Regions from separate parts of the Enterobacter sp. HK169 genome, predicted to be linked through region 1. Evidence: predicted binding sites of a transcription regulator. Region 1 holds the regulator's gene; each other region holds the start of a gene.

Evidence for each region. The regulator PurR, encoded in region 1, represses purine synthesis genes. The targets are predictions, from matches to a motif close to CANGCAAACGTTTGCNTG.
Region 2: a site for PurR is predicted at 7,994-8,011, ahead of purE (5-(carboxyamino)imidazole ribonucleotide mutase). Genes of this name have one in related genera too.
Region 3: a site for PurR is predicted at 5,181-5,198, ahead of purL (phosphoribosylformylglycinamidine synthase). Genes of this name have one in related genera too.

What each region holds. Positions count from the first base shown of each region.
Region 1 is NZ_CP017087.1:302,864-312,626, forward strand. Features, by position in the region: gene cfa (cyclopropane fatty acyl phospholipid synthase) at 1-1,140, opposite strand, end outside; gene punC (purine nucleoside transporter PunC) at 1,439-2,638, opposite strand; gene punR (DNA-binding transcriptional activator PunR) at 2,753-3,664, shown strand; gene purR (HTH-type transcriptional repressor PurR) at 3,682-4,707, opposite strand; gene cydH (cytochrome bd-I oxidase subunit CydH) at 5,005-5,094, shown strand; gene EnteroDNA1_RS01595 (MFS transporter) at 5,259-6,425, shown strand; gene sodB (superoxide dismutase [Fe]) at 6,464-7,045, opposite strand; gene EnteroDNA1_RS01605 (C40 family peptidase) at 7,168-7,941, opposite strand; gene grxD (monothiol glutaredoxin 4) at 8,280-8,627, shown strand; gene rnt (ribonuclease T) at 8,705-9,364, opposite strand; gene gloA (lactoylglutathione lyase) at 9,460-9,763, opposite strand, start outside.
Region 2 is NZ_CP017087.1:4,054,816-4,064,578, reverse strand. Features, by position in the region: gene folD (bifunctional methylenetetrahydrofolate dehydrogenase/methenyltetrahydrofolate cyclohydrolase FolD) at 1-796, shown strand, start outside; gene ybcJ (ribosome-associated protein YbcJ) at 798-1,010, shown strand; gene EnteroDNA1_RS19270 (PTS transporter subunit EIIC) at 1,245-2,744, shown strand; gene malI (Mal regulon transcriptional regulator MalI) at 2,831-3,847, shown strand; gene EnteroDNA1_RS19260 (metal-dependent hydrolase) at 3,922-4,449, shown strand; gene cysS (cysteine--tRNA ligase) at 4,539-5,924, opposite strand; gene ppiB (peptidylprolyl isomerase B) at 6,099-6,593, shown strand; gene lpxH (UDP-2,3-diacylglucosamine diphosphatase) at 6,597-7,319, shown strand; gene EnteroDNA1_RS19240 (YdgH/BhsA/McbA-like domain containing protein) at 7,457-7,666, shown strand; gene EnteroDNA1_RS19235 (hypothetical protein) at 7,735-7,920, shown strand; gene purE (5-(carboxyamino)imidazole ribonucleotide mutase) at 8,082-8,591, shown strand; gene purK (5-(carboxyamino)imidazole ribonucleotide synthase) at 8,588-9,655, shown strand; gene mnmH (tRNA 2-selenouridine(34) synthase MnmH) at 9,740-9,763, shown strand, end outside.
Region 3 is NZ_CP017087.1:1,783,852-1,793,614, forward strand. Features, by position in the region: gene qseE (two component system sensor histidine kinase QseE/GlrK) at 1-673, opposite strand, end outside; gene purL (phosphoribosylformylglycinamidine synthase) at 1,208-5,095, opposite strand; gene mltF (membrane-bound lytic murein transglycosylase MltF) at 5,363-6,913, shown strand; gene tadA (tRNA adenosine(34) deaminase TadA) at 6,801-7,340, opposite strand; gene yfhb (phosphatidylglycerophosphatase C) at 7,365-8,000, opposite strand; gene EnteroDNA1_RS08445 (PTS transporter subunit EIIC) at 8,004-9,365, opposite strand; gene murQ (N-acetylmuramic acid 6-phosphate etherase) at 9,377-9,763, opposite strand, start outside.

The sequences.
Region 1 (9,763 bases):
GACACGTAATCCGTGTTCAATCCCACGGCTGAATACCACCTGCCAGAGCTGAATATCCCGTGCGCGAAACGCCCCCGCGCAGGCATTCAGATAATAGCTAAACATCCGCCTGAATCGTTCAGAATAGTTGTCCGCAATCTCAGGCCAGGTTTCCTGAAAACGCGCATGCCAGGCCATCAACGTGGTGTCGTAATCCGCGCCAAAGTTGTGCCAGTCTTCCATTACAAAATGGGATTCACTGGCGTTGGCAATCTGGCGGACTGACGGTAAACAGCCATTCGGAAAGATGTATTTGTTGATCCACGGGTCGACGTTATTGTCGGTTCGCTTAGAGCCGATGGTGTGCAGCAGGAAGATGCCGTCCGGTTTCAGATTCCGATCCACCACCTCAAAATAGGTAGCGTAGTTTTTTGGCCCGACGTGCTCGAACATGCCGACGGAAACGATCCGGTCAAACTGTTCGTTCAGATCACGGTAATCCTGCAGCCGGATATCCACATCGAGACCCTGGCAGCGTTCCCGCGCCATTTTTTGCTGTTCCGCTGAAATCGTGACGCCGACGACGCTGACGCCATAGTGCTTCGCCATAAAATACGCCAGCCCGCCCCAGCCGCAGCCGATATCCAGCACGCGCATTCCGGGCTGGAGCTGCAGCTTCTCGCTAATCAGACGCAGCTTGGCCTGCTGGGCCTCTTCAAGCGTCGACGCCTCTTTCCAGTAGGCGCAGGAGTACTGCATGAAAGGGTCCAGCATACGGCTGAACAGGTCGTTGCCAAGATCGTAGTGTTCTTTACCAACGATCCACGCGCGTTTTTTACTTTGCAGATTGAACAGTCGGGCAGAGGCGACGCGCAGGGTGTCTTTCAGATTGCGAGGGAGTTGATTTTCAAGACCGGCACGCAGCACGCTGGCGAAAAAGGTATCCAGACGTTCGCACTCCCACCAGCCGTCCATGTAGCTTTCTCCCAGGCCTAACGATCCCTCTCGCAGCACGCGTTTAAAAAAGTCGGGATGTTTAACCTGAGGATCGGATGGCGATGATCCATTGATAGTGATGCCTGCTCGACCTAACAGTTCACTGACGATCCGGGACCAGTTATCGTCCGGAACGCTGACTTCTTCTATACACGATGAACTCATAGCTTCTCCATCACCCTACTGTGATCAGAACCTTAAAACAGCGTAGACGCTTTTTTTGGTTTGTGAGAAATCTCACGGTAAATACCGCGAGGCTAATATCCGACGTAGAACAGAGGAAGGGAGATAACCCTTGCCGAAATGCCTTCCATGGTAAAACGGGAGCACTCCGGCTCCCGTTAACACTTAATATTTATCGTATTTAATCGAACCAAATTTAGTATAGGCCTCAAAATTTGGTGATTCAATAGAAAATTCTTAGCAACCTAATCACTGAAAATTAACATGATTTCTGGCGCAATCAGGCATGTGACGTTTCAACCTGAGCACTCTTTTCCTGCTCACGCTGCGCGGAGGCCTGCATGCGATAGCCCAACACCGCCATCGCAACGGTCACCAGCATCACGCTGGTAGTGGTCAGGAGCGGCGTGGCAATCAGCGCGGAGACCACCAGGCTTGCCAGGAAGCACAGCCCCAGCTGCAGGGTGTTCTGCAGCGCGGCGGCGCGGCCTGTTGCCTGCGGGAAGGGACGCAGCGCCTGCGCTACAACGATAGGGTAAATCGCCCCGTTCGCAACGGCCATCACGCAGAATGGGATCAAAATTTCGGCCAGACCGGCGCCAGGAATAAAGCCAACGGCCCAGGTCCCGATGACGCTCAGCGCATACAGCACCAGCAGCCACGGCAGCATCTGCTGACCTTCCCACTTTTGCAGCGCCGCGCGACAGCCGTACCCGCCCACCAGGAATGCGATGGTCTGCGGAACATAGCTCAGGCCGATGGCTGCCGGGCTGTAGCCCATATCGTGCAGAATGAACGGCGAGCCGGTGAGCCACGCGAAGAAGCTTGCCGAGCAGGCGGCATAGATCAGGACATTCCCGCGATACGCTTTGGCGCTGAGCAGGGAAGTGAAGGTAATCGGCTTCGCGTCTGCATGCGCTTCTTTTTTATGCGCGGGCTTAAGGGCGAACGCCGGCAGCATCAGGACCAGGGTAATGGCAAACAGCGTGGCGAAAATGGCCTGCCAGTCGAAATGAGCGAGGATCCAGCTGCCCAGCAGTGGGGCGAGGGCAGGTGAGAGACCTACCAGCGGCATAATGGTGGCGAAAATACGGTTTGTGCGGTTAGCCGGATAGTAGTCGGTGACCAGCGCCTGCCAGGTCACGGCCGCGGCACAGACGCCCACGGCCTGAATAAAACGCAGCACCAGCAGCCAGCTGGCATCGCGTACCCATAGCATCCCCAGGCAGCCCACGGCAAAAATGGCCAGGCCCAGCAACAGCACCGGCTTACGACCAAAGCGATCCGAGAGCGGTCCCCAGAGCAGCTGTGCGAAGGCAAAGCCGGCGAGGAATAAGCTCAGGCTGGCGCTGATGGCGGCAGCCGGCGTTTGTAAATCTTCCTGCATGGCGGCAAACGCCGGCAGGTACATATCGGTGGCCAAAAAGCCCAGCACGCTTAAGCCGCCGAGCCAGACTAAAAAACCGTTCCTGGGTTGCATTATTTTATTCTCCTGAGGAGGCAGGTATACATTGGCGCTGAGTGTAGGGAGTGCAAAGCTGCTTGTGAAACGCTAATATTTGGCTGGTGCATTCAAAAAATTTGCAGGCAGAAAATGTGGTCAGATTATTCTCTTGAAGTGGTCGATGCTGTTGCGCGTAACGGCAGCTTCAGCGGTGCGGCGCAGGAGCTGCACCGCGTCCCTTCGGCAATAAGCTACACGGTGCGCCAGCTGGAGGAGTGGCTGGCGGTTCCGCTGTTTGAACGGCGGCATCGTGATGTGGAATTAACGCCCGCAGGCGCGTGGTTTTTGAAGGAAGGGCGTTCTGTTATCAAAAAAATGCAGATCACCCGCGAACAGTGTCAGCAGATCGCTAACGGCTGGCGGGGACATCTTTCCATCGCGGTGGATAACATCGTTAAGCCGGAACGCACCCGGCAGATGATCGTCGATTTCTACCGTCATTTCTCTGACGTCGAGCTGCGGGTCTCGCAGGAGGTGTTTAACGGCGTCTGGGATGCACTGGCGGACGGCAGGGCAGAGATGGCGATTGGGGCTACGCAGGCGATCCCGGTCGGGGGACGTTACGCTTTTCGCGACATGGGGATGCTGAGCTGGAAATGCGTGGTGGCAAGCGATCATCCGCTGGCGTCGATGGAAGGGCCGCTCAGCGATGACACGCTGCGCAACTGGCCGTCGCTGGTGCTGGAGGATACGTCCCGTTCATTGCCCAAGCGTATCACCTGGCTTCTGGACAACCAGCGGCGGGTGGTGGCCCCTGACTGGGAATCGTCGGCGACGTGCCTCAGCGCCGGGCTGTGCGTCGCGATGGTGCCCGTTCATTTCGCGCGTCCGCGCATCGATACCGGAGAGTGGGTTGAGCTGACGCTGGAGAATCCGTTCCCGGATGCGGCCTGCTGCCTCACCTGGCAGCAAAATGACGTCTCGCCTGCGATGGCCTGGCTGCTGGATTATCTGGGAGACAGCGAAACGCTGAACCGGGAATGGTTACGGGAGCCAGCATAGCTGGCCCCGTAAAGCGATTAACGACGGTAGTCGCGGAACGGACCGTCCGCAACGGAACGGCGTTCGATAAGACGCGGGTGAACTTCAATAGACTGCGACTCTTCGCGCTTGTTGACGATCCTGTCCATCAGCATATTGAAGGCCGTTTCGCCCAGCGAATCTTTCGGCTGGTGAATGGTGGTCAGCGCCGGGGTGAAGAAACGCGCGTTACGCACGTTGTCATAGCCGATCACGGATATATCCTGCGGTACGCGCAGGCCCAGCTCGTCGGCAGCGCAGAGCGCGCCCATGGCCATGATGTCGCCCCCGCAGAACACGGCGGTCGGACGGTGCGGCTGGGAGACGATCTGCTGCATCGCGCGGTAGCCCGATTCCGGCTCAAAGTCGCCCTGCACAATCCAGTTTTCCGGCACGTTGATCAACGCTTCTTCCATCGCTTTCATAAAACCGGCCAGACGGCCCGCGCCGGTGTTGCGCTCCAGCGGACCGGGGATCACGCCAATCTCGCGGTGGCCGCGTTCGATCAGATAACGACCGGCCATATAGCCGCCTTCAAAGGCGTTATCGATAACGGAATCGGTAAAGTCTGCGCGCGCTTCGCCCCAGTCCATCACCACCATCGGAATATGGCGATACTCTTCCAGCATCGACAGCACGGATTCCGGGTACTCGGAACACATCACCAGCAGGCCATCAACGCGCTTTTGCGCCATCATCGACAGGTAGGCACGCTGTTTTTCAATGCTGTTCCACGCGTTGCCCAGAATCAGGGTATAGCCTTTCTGGAAGCAGTTCTTTTCGACCGCTTCAATGATCTCGGCAAAATAGGCCGCTTCACTGCTGGTCGCCAGCAATCCAATGGACTTGGTGTGATTAACCTTGAGGCTACGCGCAACCGCACTTGGCGAATAGTGCAGCTCTTTGATCGCTGCCCAGACGGCGTTGCGCGTCTCTTCCGCCACAAAGCGGGTTTTGTTAATTACATGTGATACGGTTGTAGTGGAAACGTTTGCGCGTTTTGCTACGTCTTTAATTGTTGCCATTAAATGTCACTCCAGACCATATCCTAAGCTCCTGAAAAACTTGAAGGTAAACGTTTGCCTTCTCTCACCCTTATCTCGCAATCTTGAATTGCGGCACGCCGGGAAAACGACACGGGACGTCAGGAGGGGGTCAATGGCCGGTACGCTAATAAATTTAGCGTGGAATTTTGTCCTATCTTGATGAAAAGGGGAAGAGGTAAAGTGGTTATCAGTATAAATCCAGGAAGATTTTTGACGTAATCTGTGCAAAAATGAGCAAGCTCACTTTTCGTGTGGGGATTAAAAGGAGAAAAATTGATGAGTTCCGATCTTAAGTTTTCGCTGTTCACCACCATTGTTGTGCTGGCTCTGATTGTTGCGGCCGGTCTGACGGCTGCGCTGCACTGATTTTACGCGGAGGGAGAGCCTTCTCCCTCCCAACTCCCCGGATTGTTACTTCTCTGGCAAAAATCTTTTGCCATTTTGTTAACTTCTCATTTTTTGTGATTGATGTCATGCTTTCTGCTTCTTTGTTCTGTGTCACCACATGACACGGCATCCGGAGTTGACGCATGAAAATCAATTTTCCCCTGCTGGCCCTGGCGATTGGCGCTTTTGGGATTGGCACCACTGAATTCTCCCCGATGGGGTTACTGCCTGTTATTGCCCGGGGCGTAGATGTCTCTATCCCTGCGGCAGGGATGTTAATCAGCGCCTACGCTATCGGCGTGATGGTCGGGGCGCCGCTGATGACGCTTCTTCTTTCACACCGCGCGCGCCGCAATGCGCTGATTTTCCTGATGGCGATTTTCACCCTGGGCAACGTGCTTTCGGCCATTTCGCCGGACTACACCACATTGATGCTGTCGCGCATTCTGACCAGCCTTAACCACGGCGCGTTCTTTGGGCTGGGATCGGTTGTGGCTGCCAGCGTGGTGCCAAAACACAAGCAGGCGAGCGCCGTGGCAACCATGTTTATGGGGCTGACGATTGCCAATATCGGCGGGGTGCCTGCGGCAACCTGGCTGGGAGAAGCGATCGGCTGGCGTATGTCTTTCCTGGCGACGGCCGGGCTGGGCGTGATTGCGATGGTGGCGCTGTTCTTCTCCCTGCCGAAAGGCAATGCCGGAGAACGTCCGGAAGTGCGTAAAGAGCTGGCGGTGCTGATGCGCCCGCAGGTGCTCTCCGCGTTGCTCACCACCGTGCTGGGGGCAGGGGCGATGTTTACCCTCTACACCTATATTTCACCGGTACTGCACGATATCACCCACGCAACGCCTCTCTTCGTTACCGCGATGCTGGTGCTGATTGGCGTGGGCTTCTCGATCGGCAACTATCTGGGCGGGAAATTTGCCGACCGTTCCGTGAGCGGGACGCTGAAGGGCTTCTTAACCCTGCTGATCGTCATCATGGTTGCCATTCCGTGGCTGGCGCGTAATGAGTTCGGGGCCGCGATTGCGATGGTCGTCTGGGGAGCCGCCACTTTCGCCGTGGTGCCGCCGCTGCAGATGCGCGTGATGCGTGTGGCGCACGAGGCGCCGGGACTTTCATCTTCCGTGAATATCGGTGCGTTTAACCTGGGTAATGCCCTGGGCGCGGCGGCCGGTGGGGCCGTGATTTCAGGCGGTCTGGGGTACAGCTTTGTGCCGGTGATGGGGGCGATTATTGCCGCGCTCGGCCTGCTGCTGGTGATAATGTCGGGTCGTAAACAGCCTGAAGCAGCCTGCGCTGCGGAATAAACCAAAAACGCAGAAGGGCGTACCCTTCTGCGTGTCTCTTACGCGGCGAAGTTCTTCGCGACAAAGTCCCAGTTAACCAGTGCCCAGAAGTGCTCCAGGTAGTTCGGGCGCGCGTTGCGGTAATCAATGTAGTAAGCGTGTTCCCACACGTCCACGGTCATCAGCGGCTTAGCGCTGGTGGTCAGCGGGGTGCCCGCGTTTGAAGTGGACACGATAGCCAGTTTGCCATCCGCCTCTTTAACCAGCCACGTCCAGCCAGAACCGAAGTTCTTGATGGCTGCATCGGTAAATTTCGCTTTGAAATCCGCGAAGCTGCCAAATGCGGCGTTGATAGCGGTAGCCAGTTCACCGACAGGTTCACCGCCGGCATTTGGTGCCAGGCAGTGCCAGTAGAAGGTGTGGTTCCACACCTGAGCCGCGTTGTTAAAGACGCCACCCTCTGAGCTGCGGACGATCTCTTCCAGCGTTTTGCCTTCAAAATCGGTGCCCTTGATCAGATTGTTCAGGTTGGTGACGTACGTCTGGTGATGCTTGCCGTAATGATATTCCAGGGTTTCCGCCGAAATGTGCGGTGCCAGGGCGTCTTTTGCATACGGTAGTGCAGGTAATTCGAACGACATTGCTTCTCTCCTTATTGTATTTTGCGTTGCCAATAACCACACAGACAACAAGGACAGGATAGCAAATTGAAAGGGTATGCAAAAGAGGAACTTACCCCGCCACGGATGTGGCAGGGCAGGGGTTAACGAATGGTTTTCGGCGTCATCACGCGACGTGCGCCGACGTAGTGGCGTAGCCAGTAGTCTTCACTGAGAGAGGTGATCTGAATATCCTGGCCGCTACGTGGAGACTGGATGAATTTCCCGTTGCCGACATAGACGCCGACGTGGTCAGCCGTGCCGCGACCCTGAGTGCGGAAGAACACCAGATCGCCGTTTTCCAGCTCACCGCGGTCAACCGGAGAGGCATCGCGCAGGTGGTACATCTCATTGGCGGTACGCGGAATGCGGAATTTGACCAGATCTTTATAGGCGTAATAGACGAGGCCGCTGCAGTCAAACCCGGTACGCGGCGAACTGCCACCCCAGTGATAAGGTTTGCCAATCTGCCCCATCAGTTTATTCATCGCGGTTTTTTGCGCTTTCTGTACACGCACTTTATGCACTTCCGCTATTTTCGTGACCTTCGTGCATTTCGCCTTGTGGCCTTTACGCGTGATGCATTTTTCAGTAACGAGGTTAGCGGCGGTTTGCGAAGCTTTACTTTTAGCGGAGTGGGCAGTGCGGGAAGGTTTTGTTTTCGTCTTGCTGGAAGCGGTCTGTTTCGTCTGAGCCGGTGTTTTTTTCTTGTCGTTCTTAGCGGTGGTTTTTTTCTTACGTTCTGTGGCTTTCACCAGATGGTTTTTTTGTACAGCAGAATGCCGCGCCTGCTGAGAGGCGTTTGCCACTGGCGTGAAAGTGAGTGAAGTAAACAGTAAAGCACAGAGCGTGATCGAGATTTTATTTATCCGCGCCACTGGGCAGTCCCCTGATAAATGCAGGTCATCAATAATACCCGCGTGTGATTTACAAAGCCCGTCGATTCTAATCTATAAAAACCCAGAAAGTTAATAGCATTTTTCAATCTACAATCGTGTTTCGTTAGCAAGTGCAAAAAAATTCATCGTTCTGTCGCACATTTGCCCACTCCCTAAGCAAAACCCTGACCGCCGCAGGGGTAAACACCATTTGCAATGCAACTTTTCGTGACTCGGGGTAGAATGTATAAACGTGACAAAAATGTTATTTTCCGATGCCAGTCTGACCCGCTACAATGTCAGACGAATGCCGTAACAGAAGTTAAAGGAAGCAAGACATGAGCACCACTATTGAAAAAATCCAGCGCCAGATCGCTGAAAACCCGATTCTGCTGTATATGAAAGGTTCTCCGAAGCTGCCAAGCTGCGGCTTCTCCGCACAAGCGGTTCAGGCGCTGTCAGCCTGTGGTGAGCGTTTTGCTTACGTTGATATCCTGCAGAACCCGGACATCCGCGCAGAGCTGCCTAAGTACGCTAACTGGCCGACTTTCCCACAGCTGTGGGTTGACGGTGAACTGGTTGGCGGCTGCGATATCCTGATTGAAATGTATCAGCGCGGCGAACTGCAGCAGCTGATCAAAGAGACGGCGGCGAAGTACAAAACCGAAGAGCCGGACGCAGAGTAATTTTCTGCGCAAATAAAAAAGCGACCCGCTTAGTGTGGTCGCTTTTTTTTTGCCGGGTGGCGCTGCGCTTACCCGGCCTACGATTGAGGATCGGCCTCATCATCCATCGGCAGCGGCCAGCCGCCCAGACGCTTCCAGCGGTTGACGATCTCACAGAACAGCTCTGCGGTGCGCTCCGTGTCGTATAAAGCGGAATGTGCCTGCGTGCCGTCAAAAGGTATACCCGCCGTGATGCAGGCTTTTGATAACACCGTTTGTCCCAGGGCCAGGCCGCTCAGTGCGGCGGTGTCGAAGGTCACAAAAGGATGGAAGGGGTTGCGCTTGAGCGCGGCGCGCTCCGCGGCGGCCATGGTAAAGCTGTGATCGAAGGTGGCGTTATGGGCCACCATGATGGCGCGGCTGCAGTTACTCTCTTTCATGCCTTTACGCACCATTTTAAAAATGGCGTGCAGCGCATCATATTCACTGACTGCGCCACGCAGCGGGTTATGCGGATCGATACCGTTAAACGCCAGCGCTTCCGGCTGTAAGTTTGCCCCTTCGAAAGGTTCAACGTGGAAATGCAGCGTGGTGTCCGGTGTAAGCCAGCCCTGTTCATCCATCTTCAGCGTGATGGCGGCAATTTCGAGCAGCGCATCGGTTTTAGCGTTAAATCCGGCTGTTTCTACATCAATGACAACGGGATAAAAACCACGAAAACGGTCGCACAGACCGCTAAATTGAGCGTTATCGGACATCAGGGTCTCTTACAAGGGGAAAAAGCAGAGCGCATTATGGCAAATTTTGCAGGGTGATGCAGTAAAACTACGGGCGCATGTTGCGCCCTGAGGGATCAGTTGCCCAGACCGCGACCCGCGTCTTTGGCTTCAATCAGTTCGATTTTGTAACCGTCGGGATCTTCCACGAACGCAATCACGGTGGTGCCACCTTTTACCGGGCCCGCTTCGCGCGTAACGTTACCGCCGTTGCTGCGAATGCGCTCACACGCTTCGGCCGCGTTGTCCACTTCCAGCGCGATGTGGCCGTAGGCGGTGCCCAGCTCATAGCTGTCTACGCCCCAGTTGTAGGTCAGCTCGATCACCGCTTCATCCGTTTCCGGGCCGTAACCCACGAACGCCAGCGAGTATTTGTATTCC
Region 2 (9,763 bases), 800 kb from region 1:
GGCGCGTAAAGCTGCCGGAAAACGCGCCCCCGGGCTGGCCGTTGTGCTGGTTGGCAGCAACCCGGCATCGCAGATTTATGTCGGCAGCAAGCGCAAAGCGTGTGAAGAGGTGGGCTTCGTCTCCCGCTCTTACGATTTGCCGGAAACCACCAGCGAAGCAGAGCTGCTGGAACTTATTGACACCCTGAATGCCGACAAAGAGATCGACGGTATTCTGGTTCAGCTGCCGCTGCCGGCGGGTATCGACAACGTGAAGGTGCTGGAGCGTATCGCGCCGGATAAAGACGTGGACGGTTTCCATCCGTACAACGTTGGCCGCCTGTGCCAGCGCGCGCCGCGTCTGCGCCCGTGCACGCCGCGCGGCATTGTGACGCTGCTGGAGCGCTATAACATCGACACCTACGGTCTGAACGCCGTGGTTATCGGTGCGTCCAACATCGTGGGCCGCCCGATGAGCATGGAGCTGCTGCTGGCGGGCTGCACCACCACCGTGACCCACCGCTTCACCAAAAACCTGCGTCACCACGTCGAAAACGCCGATCTGCTGATCGTCGCGGTCGGCAAGCCGGGCTTTATTCCGGGCGAGTGGATCAAAGAGGGCGCGATTGTCGTGGACGTAGGGATTAACCGTCTGGAAAACGGCAAAGTGGTCGGCGACGTGGTGTACGAAGATGCCGCCGCGCGCGCGTCTTACATCACCCCCGTACCGGGCGGCGTAGGCCCGATGACCGTAGCAACGCTGATTCAGAACACGCTGCAGGCGTGCGAAGAATATCACGACGTAGAGGACGCGTAAGATGGCGACTTTTTCATTAGGTAAACACCCGCACGTTGAGCTGTGCGACCTGCTGAAGCTGGAAGGCTGGAGCGAAAGCGGCGCGCAGGCGAAAATCGTTATCGCCGACGGGCTGGTAAAAGTCGACGGCGTGGTAGAAACGCGCAAGCGCTGCAAGATTGTCGCGGGTCAGACCGTGAGCTTTGAAGGGCAGAGCGTAACCGTTACGGCCTGAGCCGTTTTATGCCCTTACCCTAACCCTCTCCCACAGGGAGAGGGGATATAAAATCCCCTCACACCCATCGCGGTTATTTATCGATCAACTTCAAATAATCACTATTTCATCTGTTGAAACATGAAAATTCTGTTGCGCGTTTTTCACTCTTTGCCCACGATAAGTAGAACGTTCTACTAAAACGTTATACTTACAATAACAGCGCCAGAAAAGCGCTACTCGGGGGAAATCAGCATGAGTCTGATATCAGGGTTTGTTAAATCGCTGTCTAAGTTATCGATGATTGGTCGCGCCTTGATGCTGCCAATTTCACTGCTTCCCGCTGCGGGCCTGCTGCTGGCCTTCGGCGATAAGTTCCATCTGCCGCTGATGATGAACGCGGGCGGGGTTATCTTTGATAACCTGCCGATGCTGTTTGCCATTGGCTCCGCCGTGGGTCTGGCGTCAGAATCTGGCATCGCGGCGCTGTCTGCGGCGGTGTCGGTGTTTGTCACGAATATCACCATCAGCACCGTGCTGAGCATCACGCCGGAAATGGCCTCCCAGGGTGGGAAATACGCCATGGTGGTCGGCATCCCGACGCTGCAGATGGGCGTCTTCGGCGGCCTGATCTGCGGTATTCTCGCGGCCTGGTGCTATAACCGCTTCCACACCATGCAGCTGCCGGAGTTCCTGGGCTTCTTCTCCGGCAAGCGCTTCGTGGCCATTGCAACGGCGTTTCTGTCGTTCCTGATGGGGCTGCTGCTGCCGTACGTGTGGCAGCATATTCAGGCCGGTATCGACGCGCTCTCCGTGGTGGTGAACGGCGATAATCAGGCGGCGTCGACCTTTATCTTCGGTCTGGTAGAGCGCGCGCTGATCCCGCTCGGCCTGCACCACATCTGGTATCCGTCCTTCTGGTATTCGTTCGGGGATTACACCACCCAGGCTGGACAGGTGATCCACGGCGACCAGACGATCTGGTTCAAGATGCTGGAAGAAGGAGTGAAGTCCTTCAGCAGCGACACCTACCAAAATGCCGGTAAATTCATGCAGGGCGAATTCCCGCTGATGCTGTTCGCGCTGCCCGCCGCGTGCCTGGCGATGTATCACGAAGCCCATACGAAGAATAAGAAAATCGCGGCCGGTATTCTGTTCTCTGCGGCGCTGACCTGCTTCCTGACGGGGATCACCGAACCGGTCGAGTTTACCTTTATCTTTGTGGCGCCGATCCTGTACGTCTTTAACGCCATCATGGCGGGCCTGGCCTACATGACCATGTATCTACTGCATGCGCATATCGCCAAGTCGTTCTCCGCAGGCTTTATCGACTATCTGTCATTCGGGATCCTGCCGTCCTTTAACGGCTACAAGACCAACTTCCTGAATGCGATTATCATCGGCATTCCAATGGGTCTGATTTATTACTTCACGTTCCGCTTTGTGATCCGTCGTTTCGACGTGAAAACGCCGGGCCGCACTGAAGTGACCGCCAACGCGGATGATAAGTCTGATTCAGAACTCGCGACCGAGATCATCACCCTGCTGGGCGGGGCGCACAACATCGACTCCGTCGGCGCCTGTATCACCCGCCTTCGCCTGGAAGTGGCAAAAAGCGAGGTGGTCGATAAGGACGGCCTGAACGGACTGGGTGCGCGCGGCGTGGTCTTCGTCGGCGACAACGGTATTCAGGTGATATTCGGTGCCAGAGCACAGTTTATCGCCCAGACCATGTCCACCATGATCGGCAAATAATAAGATGCCTGAACGACGCGTCTCCTGTAGTCTGGGAGACGCATTGTCGTATCTGACTGATAATCGGTGAATTTCAGGGAGCGGTTTTGAAGAAAGTCAGCATTATTGATGTCGCAAAGCACGCGGGCGTATCGGTCTCAACCGTCTCGCTGGTTTTGCGCCAGAAAGGGAAAATCTCAGAGGCAACGATCGAGAAGGTCAACGCTGCCATCAATACGCTGGGCTATGTTCATAACGTTGCCGCTGCCAATCTCCGCGCCAATACGTCCAATCTGATTGGCCTGATCCTCCGCGACTTTAGCGACAGTTTCTCCATCAAGGTGATGGCGAGCATCGTCCAGGATCTTGAAAAACAGGGGTATATGGTTTTTCTCGGCCAGCCCCAGAACGACCATGACCATCTTGAGCGCTGCCTGCTGTCGTTTAAGCAGCAGGGCGTCGCCGGGGTTATCTATCTGGCCTCGGATACCCGCACCTCCACCCTGCCGGAGCAAATTCGCCGCTGCCCGCTGCCGCTGGTGGTGGTTTCTCAGTCGCTGCTGGATGAAAAATGCAATCTGGTGATGCGCGATAACCGTCAGGCGGCAAACCTGGCGGTGCGTTATCTTATCGAGCGCGGCCATCGCAATATTGCCTACATTGGCGGGCGTGAAGGCTGCCTTATCCGCGAGCAGCGCCTGCTCGGTTTTCGCAGCGCGATGACGCAGAACGGGCTGGTCTGGCGGGATGAATACTCTCCGGCCTGCAGCGATGACACGCTGGCGGCGGGTTTCGCCACCCGCCAGCTGCTGGAAAAAAACAACACCATCACCGCCCTGCTCTGCCACTCTCCGGATGCCATGATCGGCTCCATCTCCGGTATTCATCAGGTTGGACGAACGGTGGGTAAAGATGTGTTTCTGACGCAGCAGGTCGCGCTGGTCGGTTTCGAAGATATGCTCCACGTTAACCTCACCTCGCCGTCCTTTACCTACGTCTCGTCCGCCAGCGAAGAGACCGGGCGCCAGGCTGCCGGGCTGATTATTCGCACGCTGAAGGAGCCGACGCTGCAAACCCAGCGCATTACGCTTTCCGGGCAGCTTATCGCGCGCGAGTCGGCGTAAAAATAAGAATTTGACGCGGGTCTGCTGGTGCGGGATTGCTGCTATATTTCCATGATTTGCCATGGATAATCGCAATGCCTACCGTTATTACACACGCTGCTGTTCCGCTTTGTCTGGGCTTAGGCCTCGGAACCAAAGTGATTCCTCCCCGCCTGCTGTTTGCCGGGATTGTCCTCGCCATGCTGCCGGATGCCGACGTGCTGGCGTTCAAGTTCGGCGTCGCGTACGGCAATGTTTTCGGCCATCGCGGCTTTACCCACTCCCTGCTGTTCGCCTTTGTGGTGCCGATACTCTGCGTGCTGACTGGACGACGGTGGTTCCGGGTCAGCCTGACGCGGTGCTGGCTGTTTTTGACCGTGTCATTGCTTTCGCACAGCCTGCTGGATTCGATTACCACGGGAGGGAAAGGCGTCGGCTGGCTGTGGCCGTGGTCAGATGAACGCTTCTTTGCGCCGTGGCAGGTCATTAAGGTCGCGCCGTTTGCGCTATCGCGCTATACCACGCCGTACGGGCATCAGGTGATCGTGTCAGAACTGCTGTGGGTGTGGCTGCCGGGAGTCGTGCTGATGGGGTTGCTGTGGTGGAGGAAACGTGCGCGCTGATGCCCTCACCCCGGCCCTCTCCCACGGGGAGAGGGAGAAAACCTAACAATTCCCTCTCCCTGCGGGAGAGGGTTAGGGTGAGGGGAAAATTACTTACGGCGCCAGGTGGTGCCCTGCGGGCCATCTTCCAGAATGATACCCATCTCGGTCAGACGGTTGCGCGCCGCATCTGCCGCCGCCCAGTCTTTTGCCTGACGCGCTTCCAGACGCGCTTTGATCAACGCTTCAATTTCAGCCACTTCACCGTCGTCCGCCTGCGCACCGCTCTGCAGGAACGCGTCCGGCTCCTGCTCCAGCAGGCCGAGCACGGAGGAGAGCTTACGCAGATGGGATGCCAGCGCATTCGCCGCGGCCATATCTTCTGACTTCAGGCGGTTCACTTCGCGCGCCATGTCGAACAGCACGGAGTACGCTTCCGGGGTGTTGAAGTCGTCGTTCATCACCTCAACAAAGCGGGCTTCGAACGCTTCGCCGCCTGCAGCAGGAACAGACCTGTCGGTACCGCGCAGCGCGGTATACAGACGCTCCAGCGCAGAGCGCGCCTGTTTCAGGTTCTCTTCGCTGTAGTTCAGCTGGCTGCGATAGTGGCCGGACATCAGGAAGTAGCGCACGGTTTCCGCGTCGTAATACTTCAGCACGTCGCGCACGGTGAAGAAGTTACCCAGCGATTTAGACATCTTCTCGCGGTCAACCATTACCATGCCGGAGTGCATCCAGTAGTTCACGTACTCGCCGCCGTGGGCGCAGGTGGACTGCGCGATTTCGTTTTCGTGGTGCGGGAACATCAGGTCTGAACCGCCGCCGTGGATATCGAAGTGCTTGCCCAGCTGCTTGCAGTTCATCGCGGAACATTCGATGTGCCAGCCCGGACGGCCTTCGCCCCACGGTGATGGCCAGCTTGGCTCGCCCTCTTTGGACATTTTCCACAGCACGAAGTCCATCGGGTTACGCTTCACGTCAACCACGTCAACGCGCGCGCCGGCCTGAAGCTGGTCCAGATCCTGACGGGAAAGCGAACCGTAGGTTGGGTCCGTCGGCACCGAGAACATCACGTCACCGTTGTCCGCAACGTAGGCATGACCGCGTGCGATCAGCTTTTCGGTGATCTCGATGATTTCGTGAATATGGTGGGTCGCGCGCGGCTCGCTGTCCGGGCGCTGAATATTCAGGGCGTCGAAATCTTTGTGCATTTCGACAATCATGCGATCGACCAGCGCAACAAAGCTTTCGCCGTTTTCATTAGCGCGCTTGATGATTTTGTCGTCGATGTCGGTGATATTACGCACGTATTTCAGGGTGTAGCCCAGAAAACGCAGGTAGCGTGACACCACGTCAAAAGCGACAAAGGTACGGCCATGGCCAATGTGACAGAGATCGTAAACCGTAATACCACACACGTACATGCCGACTTCCCCGGCATGGATAGGTTTAAATTCCTCTTTCTGGCGCGTCATTGTATTAAAGATTTTTAACATCGAAGATTCCATGTAAACACGTGTGTGGTTGAAAACCGGCTATTCTACCCGTAATTCAAACCCGAAGCAGCACACAATGCAAGGTGATCGCATCCTGTGGTTATGCTATAACAAGCCCCTATAGATGACCCGAACGCGGGTCGACGTACCACAATAACGGAACAGGATGCAAAAATGGTTACTTTCCACACTAATCATGGCGATATCGTAATCAAAACCTTTGATGACAAAGCGCCTGAAACAGTTAAAAACTTCCTGGACTACTGCCGCGAAGGTTTCTACAACAACACCATTTTCCACCGCGTGATCAACGGCTTTATGATCCAGGGCGGCGGTTTCGAACCTGGCATGAACCAGAAAGAGACCAAAGAAGCGATCAAAAACGAAGCGAACAACGGTCTGAAAAACACCCGCGGTACGCTGGCAATGGCCCGTACTCAGGCTCCGCACTCTGCCACCGCGCAGTTCTTCATCAACGTGGCTGATAACGACTTCCTGAACTTCTCCGGCGAAAGCCTGCAGGGTTGGGGCTACTGCGTATTCGCAGAAGTGGTTGAAGGTATGGACGTGGTTGACAAGATCAAAGCCGTCGCTACTGGCCGCAGCGGTATGCACCAGGACGTTCCTAAAGAAGACGTTGTGATTACAAGCGTGACCGTCAGCGAGTAATTCGTGGCGACACTCTTTATTGCGGATCTGCATCTGCAAACAGAAGAACCGGCGATAACCGCCGGTTTTCTGCGTTTTTTACGCGGTGAAGCGAAAAGCGCCGATGCGCTGTACATCCTGGGCGACCTCTTTGAAGCCTGGATTGGCGACGACGACCCTAACCCGCTGCACCGTGAAATGGCCGCCGCCATTCACGCGCTCGTGGATTCCGGCGTCCCCTGCTACTTCATTCATGGCAACCGTGATTTCCTGATCGGCAAGCGCTACGCCCGCGAAAGCGGCATGACGCTGCTGCCGGAAGAACAGGTGCTCGACCTTTATGGCCGCAGGGTTCTGATCATGCACGGCGACACGCTCTGCACCGACGATACCGGCTACCTGGCGTTTCGCGCCAAAGTCCACACCCCGTGGATCCAAAAGGTGTTCCTTGCGCTGCCGCTGTTTATCCGCAACCGTATCGCCGCCAGAATGCGCGCGGGCAGTAAAGCCTCCAACAGCAGCAAATCCATGACCATCATGGACGTGAACCCGCAGGCCGTGGTGAGCGTGATGGAAAAGCATGGCGTTCAGTGGTTGATCCACGGTCATACCCATCGTCCTGACGTCCATTCCCTTATCGCCAACGGCGAACCGGCCCATCGCGTGGTATTAGGTGCCTGGCACACCGAAGGTTCCATGGTCAAAGTCACGCCAGAGGGCGTGGAGCTGATCGCCTTTCCGTTTTAACCCCTCGCACCATCATTCTATTTTTTTGAACAATATCGGCAAATTGTTTCGATTTTAATCAGCCCGTGGGCGGCCTATTATTTATCACATCAGGGCAACACGCCCTATCCCAGATAAAACACTTAAGGAATACGACCATGAAATCCATCAAAACTTTCGTTGCAGCTGCCGCTCTTTTCCTGGTTTCTTTCGGTTCTTTCGCTCAAAGCGTGAGCGCAACCGCCTCTACCCTTGACCGCGCAGAAGCGAAAATTGCCGCGCAGGCCGCCGAGCAGAATGCCTCTTATAAAATCACGAGCGCGAAGGTCAACAACCGCGTGTACATGACCGCAGAACTGACTAAATAAAAACCCTGATTGCCGTGCCGCCAGCGAAGACGTGCGACAGCGACAATACGATGAGGAAGGAACAGAGAATGAAAAACATCAGCATCGTAAGTACCCTGCTGCTGGCAGTCGTGGTGTCCACTGGCGCACAGGCCGCGGAGAATCGCTTCTCCGTGCCAAAATCGGGCTCGAATGCCGACACCAGCATGGTGAATCATATCGATGTCAGCCGCGCGTTCGACAACGAGAACCTGTCCGCAGGGGATCTTCAGTAACATCATATAAAAGACCGCCATCGAGCGGTCTTTTTTGTTATCGCTTTCTCGCCATAACTGCTCGCCTTTTAACCGCGCAACCGTTTTCCTTGCCCGTATAACATGCTATTCTCTGTGCCCTCGAAAGCAGTGTGTTTCGCACCACAGGAGTTTTAAGACGCATGTCTTCCCGCAATAATCCGGCGCGTGTCGCCATCGTGATGGGGTCCAAAAGCGACTGGGCTACCATGCAGTTCGCCGCCGAAATCTTTGAAATCCTGAATGTTCCGCACCACGTTGAAGTGGTCTCCGCGCACCGTACACCGGACAAACTGTTCAGCTTCGCCGAAAGCGCCGAAGAGAACGGTTATGAGGTGATCATTGCCGGCGCGGGCGGCGCAGCACATCTGCCAGGCATGATTGCCGCCAAAACCCTGGTGCCGGTACTGGGCGTTCCGGTCCAAAGCGCCGCGTTAAGCGGTGTGGATAGCCTCTACTCAATCGTCCAGATGCCGCGCGGTATTCCTGTCGGCACGCTGGCGATTGGTAAAGCGGGTGCTGCCAATGCCGCCCTGCTGGCGGCGCAAATTCTTGCGACGCACGATAAAGCATTACACCAGCGTCTGGCGGAGTGGCGTAAAGCCCAGACAGACGAGGTGCTGGACAATCCGGACCCGCGGGGTGCGGCATGAAGCAGGTTTGCGTCCTCGGTAACGGCCAGCTAGGCCGCATGCTGCGTCAGGCCGGTGAGCCGCTGGGTATTGCCGTCTGGCCCGTCGGGCTGGACGCCGAACCGGAAGCCGTACCGTTCCACCAGAGCGTGATCACCGCCGAGATCGAACGCTGGCCAGAAACGGCTCTGACCCGCGAGCTGGCGCGTCATAACGCCTTCGTTAACCGCGACGTGTTCCCGATCATCGCCGACCGTCTGACGCAAAAGCAGCTGTTCGACAAGCTCGGTCTGCCGACCGCGCCGTGGCAGCTCCTGTCCGATAAAAGCGAGTGGAATGACGTTTTCGCGATGCTGGGCGAGCTGGCAATCGTGAAGCGCCGCGTGGGCGGCTATGACGGCCGCGGCCAGTGGCGCCTGCGTGCAGATGAAACGGCAGAACTGCCGGACGATTGCTACGGCGAGTGCATCGTTGAGCAGGGCATCAACTTCAGCGGTGAAGTGTCGCTGGTTGGCGCGCGCGGGCACGACGGGCATACCGTCTTTTATCCGCTGACGCATAACCTGCATCAGGACGGCATTCTGCGCACCAGCGTCGCCTTCCCGCACGCCAATGCTGACCAGCAGGCGCAGGCGGAAGATATGCTCTCTGCCATCATGCACGAACTCGGGTATGTGGGCGTCATGGCGATGGAGTGCTTTATCACCCCGTCCGGTCTGCTGATCAACGAACTTGCGCCGCGCGTGCACAATAGCGGCCACTGGACGCAAAACGGCGCGTCCATCAGCCAGTTCGAGCTGCACCTGCGCGCGATTACGGACCTGCCGCTGCCGCAGCCGGTGGTGAACAGCCCGTCGGTGATGATCAACCTGATCGGCACCGATCTGAACTACGACTGGCTGAAGCTGCCGCTCGTGCATCTGCACTGGTATGACAAAGAGGTACGCGCGGGTCGTAAGGTCGGTCACCTGAACCTGAACGACAGCGACACGGGCCGCCTGAGCGCCACCCTGGAAGCGATGATCCCGCTCCTGCCGCCGGAATATGCGAGCGGTATTGTCTGGGCACAGTCTAAGCTCAAGTAAGACATCTGCGCCGGGGAGTTGATCTTCCCCTTCCCCGGCGTACAATCCCCGCCCATTGCTGCTGAGTTTTCTTCTGGAACAACCATGAACGATGGAACGGACTATCGC
Region 3 (9,763 bases), 1.5 Mb from region 1:
CTTTAAAGGCTACCGTATCCCCGAGCGATTTCCCCTCCCCCAGGCGGTTGATCATACGCTGAATGCCCTTTACCGGGCCGATGATCATGCGGGTAAAGAGCAGTACCAGCCCGAGGCTCACCAGGAACAGCACCAGCGCCTGCCAGCCGAAAAACTGGCCACGCTCGGCAATCTCCTGCTGGAGCTGCTGGCCGCGAGAGAAAATCACCGCGCGCGTAGACTGCACCATCTCGGTATTGGCGCTGGCAAAAGCTTCGAGGCGCGCGGCGGCAACGGCATCCGGGCCGCTGTTGCTGCACTGCAGCTGCGCGAGATCGTTCAAATCCTGACGTAACGCCTGATAGAGCTTGTCATCAGGTAAGACCCCCGCGTGAGCGTCCAGCATTTCGCTGTAGCGTTTACGCTGACTCTGATAAACCTTTTCCAGCGTCCGATCGTCAAGCACGCAATACTGACGATAGCTGCGCTCCATCTCCAGCGCGGCGTTGGTCATCGCTTCACTGCGTCTGGCGTCGATGAGCGTCGTACGGTTGGTCAAAGCCGCCTGCGCGCTCAGCGCGTTCAGGCTTTGCCACGCCTGCCAGGCAAGGATCAGCAGCGGCAGCAGGATCAGCAGGAAGGCCATCATGACGAGCTGCCGCAGGGAGCGGGGGAAAACGGGCCAGCGTTTCAACGCATTACTCTCTTAATGGGGGTTTACGCAGAGCGTAACTGAGTCTGCCCTTCAGATACAACAAAGCCGGGTAAAAACCCGGCTTTGTCATGGAATGAGGCGGTGCCTAACTCGACGTTTCGCCCGGGCCTGATAAAGCATCGCTATGATCAGTAGTTGGACGGCAGGCACCTTTTTGTGCGTCATTCGAAGTTTATGTAGCGCGTCCCGAAGGGGCTGACATAAGAAGGTGAATGAGCCACTGGTTAATATTATGCAACACCCGTGCCAGAATGCAAAACAAAATATTAACAGTTTGAAATATATGATTTTTACTCGTTTATCACGTTAATTATCGGTTGAATGATTTTCAGGCTAAGTGTCGCTATTCAGCAACACCTTAAGGGGAACCTTACCTGACATATATAAATCAAAGAGTTAAGTGTCTCCATTTGGAGACAGCCATATTGCGGGTCTGTCGCGTAATTGCGACACAAACAAAAAAGCCCGGTCGAGCTTTCGCTTACCGGGCCTGGAAGGGGGTGGGGCTAAAACTTAACCCAGCTGCTTACGCGCGTTGCGGAAGATACGCATCCACGGGCTGTCCTCGCCCCAGTTTTCCGGGTGCCAGGAGTTGCTCACGGTACGGAATACGCGTTCCGGGTGCGGCATCATGATGGTCGCGCGACCGCTTTCGCTGGTCACTGCCGTAATACCGTTGGCGGAGCCGTTCGGGTTAGCCGGATAGGTTTCCGTCACCTTGCCGAAGTTATCGACAAAGCGCAGCGCTACCAGGCCTTTGCTCTCCAGCTGAGCCAGATGCGCAGCGTCGCGCACTTCTACCTGTCCTTCACCGTGGGAAACGGCGATTGGCATCTGTGAACCGACCATTCCCTGCAGCAGCAGAGACGGGCTTTGGGTCACTTCCACCAGGCTGAAGCGCGCCTCGAAGCGGTCAGACTGGTTGCGCACAAAGCGCGGCCAGGCTTCGCTGCCCGGGATCAGCTCGCGCAGGTTAGACATCATCTGGCAGCCGTTACACACGCCCAGCGCCAGGGTCTGCGGACGGTGGAAGAAGGTTTCGAACTCGTCGCGCACGCGGCTGTTGAACAGGATGGACTTCGCCCAGCCTTCGCCCGCGCCCAGCACGTCGCCGTAGGAGAAGCCGCCGCACGCCACCAGCGCCTGGAAATCTTCCAGACCGGTACGCCCGGCCAGCAGGTCGCTCATGTGGACGTCGATAGCGTCAAAGCCCGCGCGGTGGAAGGCGGCCGCCATCTCAACGTGGGAGTTGACGCCCTGCTCGCGCAGCACGGCCACTTTTGGACGCGCACCCGTCGCTATGTACGGCGCGGCGATGTCTTCGTTGATGTCGAAGGAGAGCTTCACGTTCAGGCCTGGATCCTGGTCATTCGCTTTCGCGTTATGCTCCTGATCGGCACATTCCGGGTTGTCACGCAGGCGCTGCATCTGCCAGGTGGTTTCTGCCCACCACATGCGCAGCGTGGTGCGGCTTTCGCTGAACACGGCGTGACCGTCTGCTTCAATGACGAAGCGGTCGCCCTGAACGGCTTTGCCCAGATAGTGCACGCAGTCTGCCAGACCATGCTTCGCCAGAATCGCTTCAACCGCGTCGCGATCTGCCGCACGCACCTGAATCACGGCGCCCAGCTCTTCGTTGAACAGCGCCGCCAGACGGTCTTCGCCCAGCGTCGCAATGTTCGCTTCCACGCCGCAGTGGCCGGTGAAGGCCATCTCTGCCAGGGTCACCAGCAGGCCACCGTCGGAACGGTCGTGGTAGGCCAGCAGCTTACGCTGCGCCACCAGCGCCTGAATCGCGTCGTAGAAGCCTTTCAGCTGCGCCACGTCACGCACGTCGGCTGGCTTATCGCCGAGCTGGCGGTAAACCTGCGCCAGCGCGGTAGCACCCAGCGCGTTGTGGCCTTTGCCCAGGTCAATCAGCAGCAGGGCGTTGTCTTCGGTCGCAAGCTGCGGCGTAACGGTGTGACGCACGTCTTCCACGCGGGCAAACGCGGTGATCACCAGCGACAGCGGAGAGGTCATCTCGCGCTGCTCGTTGCCTTCCTGCCAGCGGGTTTTCATCGACATGGAGTCTTTGCCCACCGGAATGGTCAGGCCAAGGGCTGGACACAGCTCCTCGCCCACCGCTTTCACGGCTTCATACAGGCCAGCATCTTCGCCAGGGTGACCGGCTGCGGCCATCCAGTTTGCGGAAAGCTTGATACGTTTGATATCGCCAATCTGCGTTGCGGCGATGTTGGTCAGCGCTTCACCGACCGCCAGACGGGCAGAGGCAGCGAAGTCCAGCAGCGCCACCGGGGTGCGTTCGCCGAGAGCCATCGCTTCGCCGTAGTAGCTGTCGAGGCTCGCGGTGGTCACGGCGCAGTTCGCGACCGGGATCTGCCACGGGCCGACCATCTGATCGCGCGATACCATACCGGTCACGGTGCGATCGCCGATGGTCACCAGGAAGGTTTTCTCTGCCACAGCAGGCAGGTGCAGCACGCGGTTTACCGCTTCTGCCACGGTGATGCCCTGGCGATCCAGCGCTTTGCCGGCCGCTTTGCGGGTGGTTACGTCGCGGGTCATCTTCGGCGTTTTACCGAGCAGAACGTCGAGCGGCAGATCGATCGGCTGGTTGTCAAAGTGGGTGTCGCTTAAGGAAAGGTGCTGCTCTTCGGTCGCTTCACCGATGACGGCATACGGCGCGCGCTCGCGGCGGCACAGCTCGTCAAAAAGCGGTAGCTGATCCGCAGCAACCGCCAGCACGTAGCGCTCCTGGGATTCGTTACACCAGATTTCCAGCGGGCTCATGCCCGGCTCATCGCTCAGGATATCGCGCAGGTTGAAGCGCCCGCCGCGGCCACCGTCGCTCACCAGCTCCGGCATGGCGTTGGACAGGCCGCCCGCGCCCACGTCGTGAATGAAGAGGATCGGGTTGGCGTCGCCCAGCTGCCAGCAGCGGTCGATCACTTCCTGGCAGCGGCGCTCCATCTCAGGGTTGTCGCGCTGCACGGAGGCGAAATCGAGATCCGCATCAGACTGGCCGGAGGCCATAGAAGAGGCCGCGCCGCCGCCCAGACCGATGTTCATCGCCGGGCCGCCCAGTACGATCAGCTTCGCGCCGACGACGATCTCGCCTTTCTGCACGTGATCGGCACGGATGTTGCCGATCCCGCCCGCCAGCATGATCGGCTTGTGGTAGCCGCGCAGCTCTTCGCCGTTGTGGCTGTCCACTTTCTCTTCATAGGTACGGAAGTAACCGTTCAGCGCCGGACGACCAAATTCGTTGTTAAACGCCGCGCCGCCCAGCGGGCCTTCGGTCATGATATCCAGGGCGGTCACGATGCGCTCTGGCTTGCCGAAATCTTCTTCCCACGGCTGCTCAAAGCCCGGGATACGCAGGTTGGAGACGGAGAAACCGACCAGACCCGCTTTAGGTTTAGCGCCACGACCGGTCGCGCCTTCGTCACGGATTTCACCGCCGGAGCCGGTCGCCGCGCCCGGCCACGGGGAGATCGCCGTCGGGTGGTTGTGGGTTTCCACTTTCATCAGGATATGCGCGGGCTCCTGATGGAAGTCATAGCGCCCTGCTTCGCGATCGGCGAAGAAGCGGCCCACCTCGGAACCTTCCATTACCGCGGCGTTGTCTTTATAGGCAGACAGCACGTGGTCAGGGGTTTGCTCCATGGTGTTTTTGATCATTTTGAACAGCGACTTCGGCTGCTGTTCGCCGTCAATAATCCAGTCGGCGTTGAAAATCTTGTGGCGGCAGTGCTCAGAGTTAGCCTGCGCGAACATATAGAGTTCGATGTCGTTCGGGTTACGGTTGAGCTTAACAAACGCATCCTGGAGGTAGTCGATTTCGTCTTCTGCCAGCGCCAGGCCGAGACGCAGGTTGGCGTCAATCAGCGCCTGACGGCCCTGCCCCAGCAGGTCTACGCTCTGTACCGGCGCAGGCTGATGGTGAGAGAAAAGCTTCTGCGCGTCATCGAGAGAGGTAAATACGCTCTCCATCATGCGATCGTGCAGTTCAGCCGCAACCGCCTGCCACTGCGCGTCGCTCAGGGTAGAGGCTTCCACGTAGTACGCCACGCCGCGTTCCAGACGGTTAATCTGGTTCAGGCCACAGTTGTGGGCGATATCGGTGGCTTTGGAAGACCAGGGGGAGATGGTGCCCGGACGAGGCGTAGCAAGGATCAGTTTGCCGGTTGGCGTATGGCTGCTCAGGCTTGGACCATACTTGAGCAGGCGTTCCAGCTGTACGCGCTCCTCTGCATTCAGGGGGGCATTCAGGTCAGCAAAATGGACATACTCAGCGTAAATATTGCTTACCGGAAGGTCGGCCGCCTGAAAACGTGCCAGCAGTTTAGTGATACGGAAGGCAGACAGTGCAGGCGAACCACGCAGAATTTCCATCATAAGTCTCTCGTCTTCGAAGCGCCGGGGCGCTTACAGTGTGCGCAAGGGGGGAAAACGGGCGTCATTATAGAGAATCCTGAGCGCCGACGAAACCGTTTGCGTCGAAATAAAATTTGCACAGAGATTTAACAATAGATGTGACCTGTCTCTCTAATTGGTTGCCAAGTGGCGCAAGTTTACGCAAAATGCCGCTCATTCAATGGCAAACCTTATGATTAACATGGCTACAGCAGACTGAGGCAACCGGCGTCGCAGAGAATTAACTAATTGAAAAAATTAAAGATTAATTATCTGCTCATCGGCATTGTAACGTTGCTGCTGGCAGTGGCCCTCTGGCCTTCCATCCCCTGGTTCGGCAAAGCCGAAAACCGTATCGCCGCCATTCAGGAGCGGGGGGAATTGCGCGTCAGTACCCTCAACTCGCCGCTGATTTACAGCGACGTCAACGGCAAAATCATTGGCCTGGATTATGAACTGGCACAACAGTTCGCCGATTATCTTGGCGTGAAGCTTAAAATCACCGTCCGCCAGAATATCAACCAGCTTTTTGACGACCTCGATAACGACGATGCCGATATGCTCGCCGCCGGGCTGGTGTATAACAGCGAGCGCAGTAAGAACTACCAGCCAGGCCCGACCTACTACTCCGTTTCGCAGCAGCTGGTTTACCGCGTCGGGAGCCTGCGCCCGCGCTCGCTGTCCACGATTAACGATCGGCAGCTGACGATTGCGCCCGGCCACGTGGTGATTGACGATCTGCGGGAGCTCAAGGAGAAGAAATATCCCGACCTGAGCTGGACGGTGGATCCGAAACTCGGCACGACGGAGCTGCTGGAGCAGGTAAAAGATCAGAAGGTGCCTTACACCATCGCCGATTCGGTCGCGATCAGCCTGTTCCAGCGCGTTCATCCTGAAATCGCCGTGGCGCTGGACGTCACCGACGAGCAGCCCGTGACCTGGTTTAGCCAGCTTGATGACGATCAGACCTTCTCTGCCGCGATGCTTGATTTCTTCAACACCATCAATGAAGACGGTACCCTGGCGCGTCTGGAGGAGAAGTACCTCGGGCACGGCGATGACTTTGACTACGTTGACACCCGCAGCTTCCTGCGCGCGGTAGACAGCGTCCTGCCGGACCTGCAGCCGTTGTTCGAAAAATACGCCCAGGAGATTGACTGGAAACTGCTGGCGGCTATTTCGTATCAGGAATCCCACTGGGATACCCAGGCCACGTCGCCCACGGGCGTACGCGGTTTGATGATGTTAACCAAAAATACCGCGCTGAGCCTGGGCGTGAACGATCGTACCGATGCCGAACAGAGCATCAGCGGCGGCGCGCGATACCTGCAGGACATGATGGCTAAAGTACCGGAAACGGTGCCGGAAGAAGAGCGGATCTGGTTTGCGCTGGCGGCCTATAATATGGGCTACGCGCATATGCTTGATGCGCGAACGTTGACGGCAAAAACGAAAGGTAACCCGGACAGCTGGTCAGACGTTAAGCAGCGCCTGCCGCTGCTGAGCCAGAAGCCATGGTATAACAAGCTGACATACGGCTACGCACGCGGACATGAAGCCTACGCCTACGTGGAAAATATCCGTAAATATCAGATTAGCCTGGTCGGGTATCTGCTGGAGAAAGAGAAAGAGGCGACGGAGGCCAAACAGCTGGCTCAAAGTTACCCTGTCGTAGCGCCGGACGAGCTTAATCGCCCGACAGCTTCAGTTCTGCCTTTTGCTGCTTTTTCTGCTGACGGCGCATTCGAAAGAAATCGCTTAACAGCCCCGAACACTCTGGTGCAAGCACCCCACCGATAGTCTTCACCTGGTGGTTCATACCCGGGTGACCCAGCACGTCCATCAGCGAACCGGCCGCACCGGTTTTTTCATCCCGCGCCCCAAAGACCAGAGTCCCGATCCGGCTGTGCACCATCGCGCCGGAGCACATCACGCACGGCTCCAGCGTCACATACAGCGTGGTATCAAGCAGGCGATAGTTTTGCAGAACCAGACCGCCCTGGCGAAGCGCCATAATTTCGGCATGCGCAGTAGGATCGTGGCGACCAATAGGACGGTTCCACCCTTCGCCAATCACCTGGTTGTTATGAACCAGCACCGCGCCCACGGGCACTTCGCCCTCGTCCCAGGCGCGTTGAGCCAGCGTCAGCGCGTGGCGCATCCAGTATTCATGATTGTGTTCAGGGTTGGACAAAGGCTGATACTCCAGTCGAAAAGCGGGCGGCATTATACACGCCAGTTTTAGAGAAGACTATTCGAGTTGCTGAAGTTCGCCTGATGGCGTGACGCGCCAGCGGTGCTGGCAAAAATAGAGCAGCGGGTTGTCCTGCTTGCTGTCGCTGTAGCCGCTGTACAGGCGCAGCGGCGTACCGATGCGTTTTTCCAGCTGGACCACTTTTTCATGTCCCAGGCAGCGCAGGGTCAGCACCCAGCCGCCGTAACCGCGGGCAATTTGCGTGGCGATAAGGTTCACGCGCGGAAGCCAGGGGGTATCAAAGTAGACCTGCTCCACCAGCGTCTGCGGGGAGCCGGTAATCAGCCAGATGTCGGCATCGTTCGCGTCGAGGTAGCTGGTCAGGCGCGCCTGCACCACCGGAAAGGCGGCGACGTGGCCGCGGAACCAGTGCGCAAAATCCTTTTCGAGCTGCTTAAGCCGCGCTTCGCTGTGCCCAAAGGTACATCCCCACAGCAGCAGACTCATCGGCCATCGCGCCGCCCGGCCTTTCACCAGCAGCGCGATCCCGATAACCGGTAAGAGCGGCAGCACGAGCAGCGCATTCAAAGGCTGACGCCGCAGCAGGTAACGCATAAACGTACCAAACATATCCTGCTGATGCAGCGTTCCATCCAGGTCGAAAAAGACAACGCGACGCGCGTGATTTGCCAAACCTTACTCCTCTGGTTCGTTGAAACCTAACAGCCAGGTAAACAGGAACCCGGCGATCACCGCTACTAAATAGCCTAACAGATAGAGCATCACTTTTCCGGTCACGATGGTTAATGCCAGCGGTAAACCGGAAAGACCAAAGGTGATCACGGTGGCGACTTTCCAGTAGCTGATCAGCGCCCCGCCTACCGCGCCGCCCAGACAGGCGGCGAGGAACGGTTTACCCAGCGGCAGCGTAACGCCGAAAATCAGCGGCTCGCCGATGCCGAGCAGTCCGACCGGGAGCGCGCCTTTAATCATTTTTTTCAGACGCGCGTTGCGGGTTTTCATCAGTACGGCAATCGCCGCGCCGACCTGCCCCACCCCCGCCATCGACAGGATAGGCAGCAGCGCGTTATAGCCGTGCGCCTGCACCAGCTCGACGTGGATCGGCACCAGCCCCTGATGTAGCCCCGTCAGCACCAGCGGCAGGAAGGTACCTGACAGCACAGCGCCAACCAGCAGCCCGCCGCGGTCAATAGCCAGAGACGCACCGTGAGCGATGGCTTCAGAGATCCATCCGCCTAGCGGCTGGAGGGCCACAATCGCTACGCTACCGGTAATCAGCGTGGTCAACAGCGGGTTGAGAATCAGCTCGATCGAGCCAGGCAGAACCGCTCGCAGCCTTTTCTCGATCCAGCACATCAGGATGACCACCAGCAGCACGGCAATCACCCCGCCGCGCCCGGGCTGGAGCGCCTCGCCAAACAGCGTGATCTGCGCCAGCTGCGGGCTGGACAAGATGCCCGCCATTACCCCGCCCATCGCCAGCGATCCGCCAAACACCTTCGCGGTATTCACCCCGACCAGAATGTTCATAATGGCGAAAACAGCGCTGCCGAAGATCCCCAGAATCCCCAGCAGGTTCGGATACTGCGTGGCGAAATCCCCCACAATATCCGGTCGCTTGAGGATATTGATGATCCCGGTGATCAGGCCGGAGGCAATAAACGCCGGGATCAGCGGAATAAAGACGTTTGCCAGCTGACGCAGCGCATCGCTCATGGGGGCTTTGTATTTGGCCTTTGCCTGCGCTTTGGTGCGCTCCGCATCGTCAATCGACGCGCTCGCGCTTACGCCCATCAGCGCACGCATGGCATCAACAACCTGCGCCGCTTTCCCCGGCCCGACGATCAGCTGATGCTGCTGCCCCTGTTTAACGTAGCCGCTGACGCCGGACAGCTGCTTCAGGCGCGGCACGTCGAGTTGGTCGTCGTTATGCACCTCGACGCGCACGCGCGTCATGCAGTTTTCGAGACGCTGAATGTTTTTTTCCCCACCGATTCCCTGCAGGATATCGCTGGCGAGCGCTGCTGTTTTGTCCATAGACGCCTCTGTTAGTTTTCTAATGCCGCCCGTAAGAAGCCGCTATGCGCATCGAGTTTGGCTCTCGCGGCCGCCGCATCCAGCCCGCTCAGGATCATCAGAATGGCCGGTTTAACATCGTGATCGGTCTGCTTGAGTACCGCTTCTGCCTCTTCACGGCCTGCGCCTGTCGCCTCCATCACCATGCGGCAGGCTCTGTCCACCAGCTTGACGTTGGTGGCCTGCATATCCACCATCAGGTTCTGATAAACCTTGCCGAACTTCACCATCGCGCCGGTGGAGATCATATTGAGCACCAGCTTTTGCGCGGTCCCGGATTTCAGGCGCGTGGAGCCGGTGAGCGCTTCCGGCCCGACAACCGGAGAGATAGCAATAGCGGCCACCTGCGCAATCGGTGA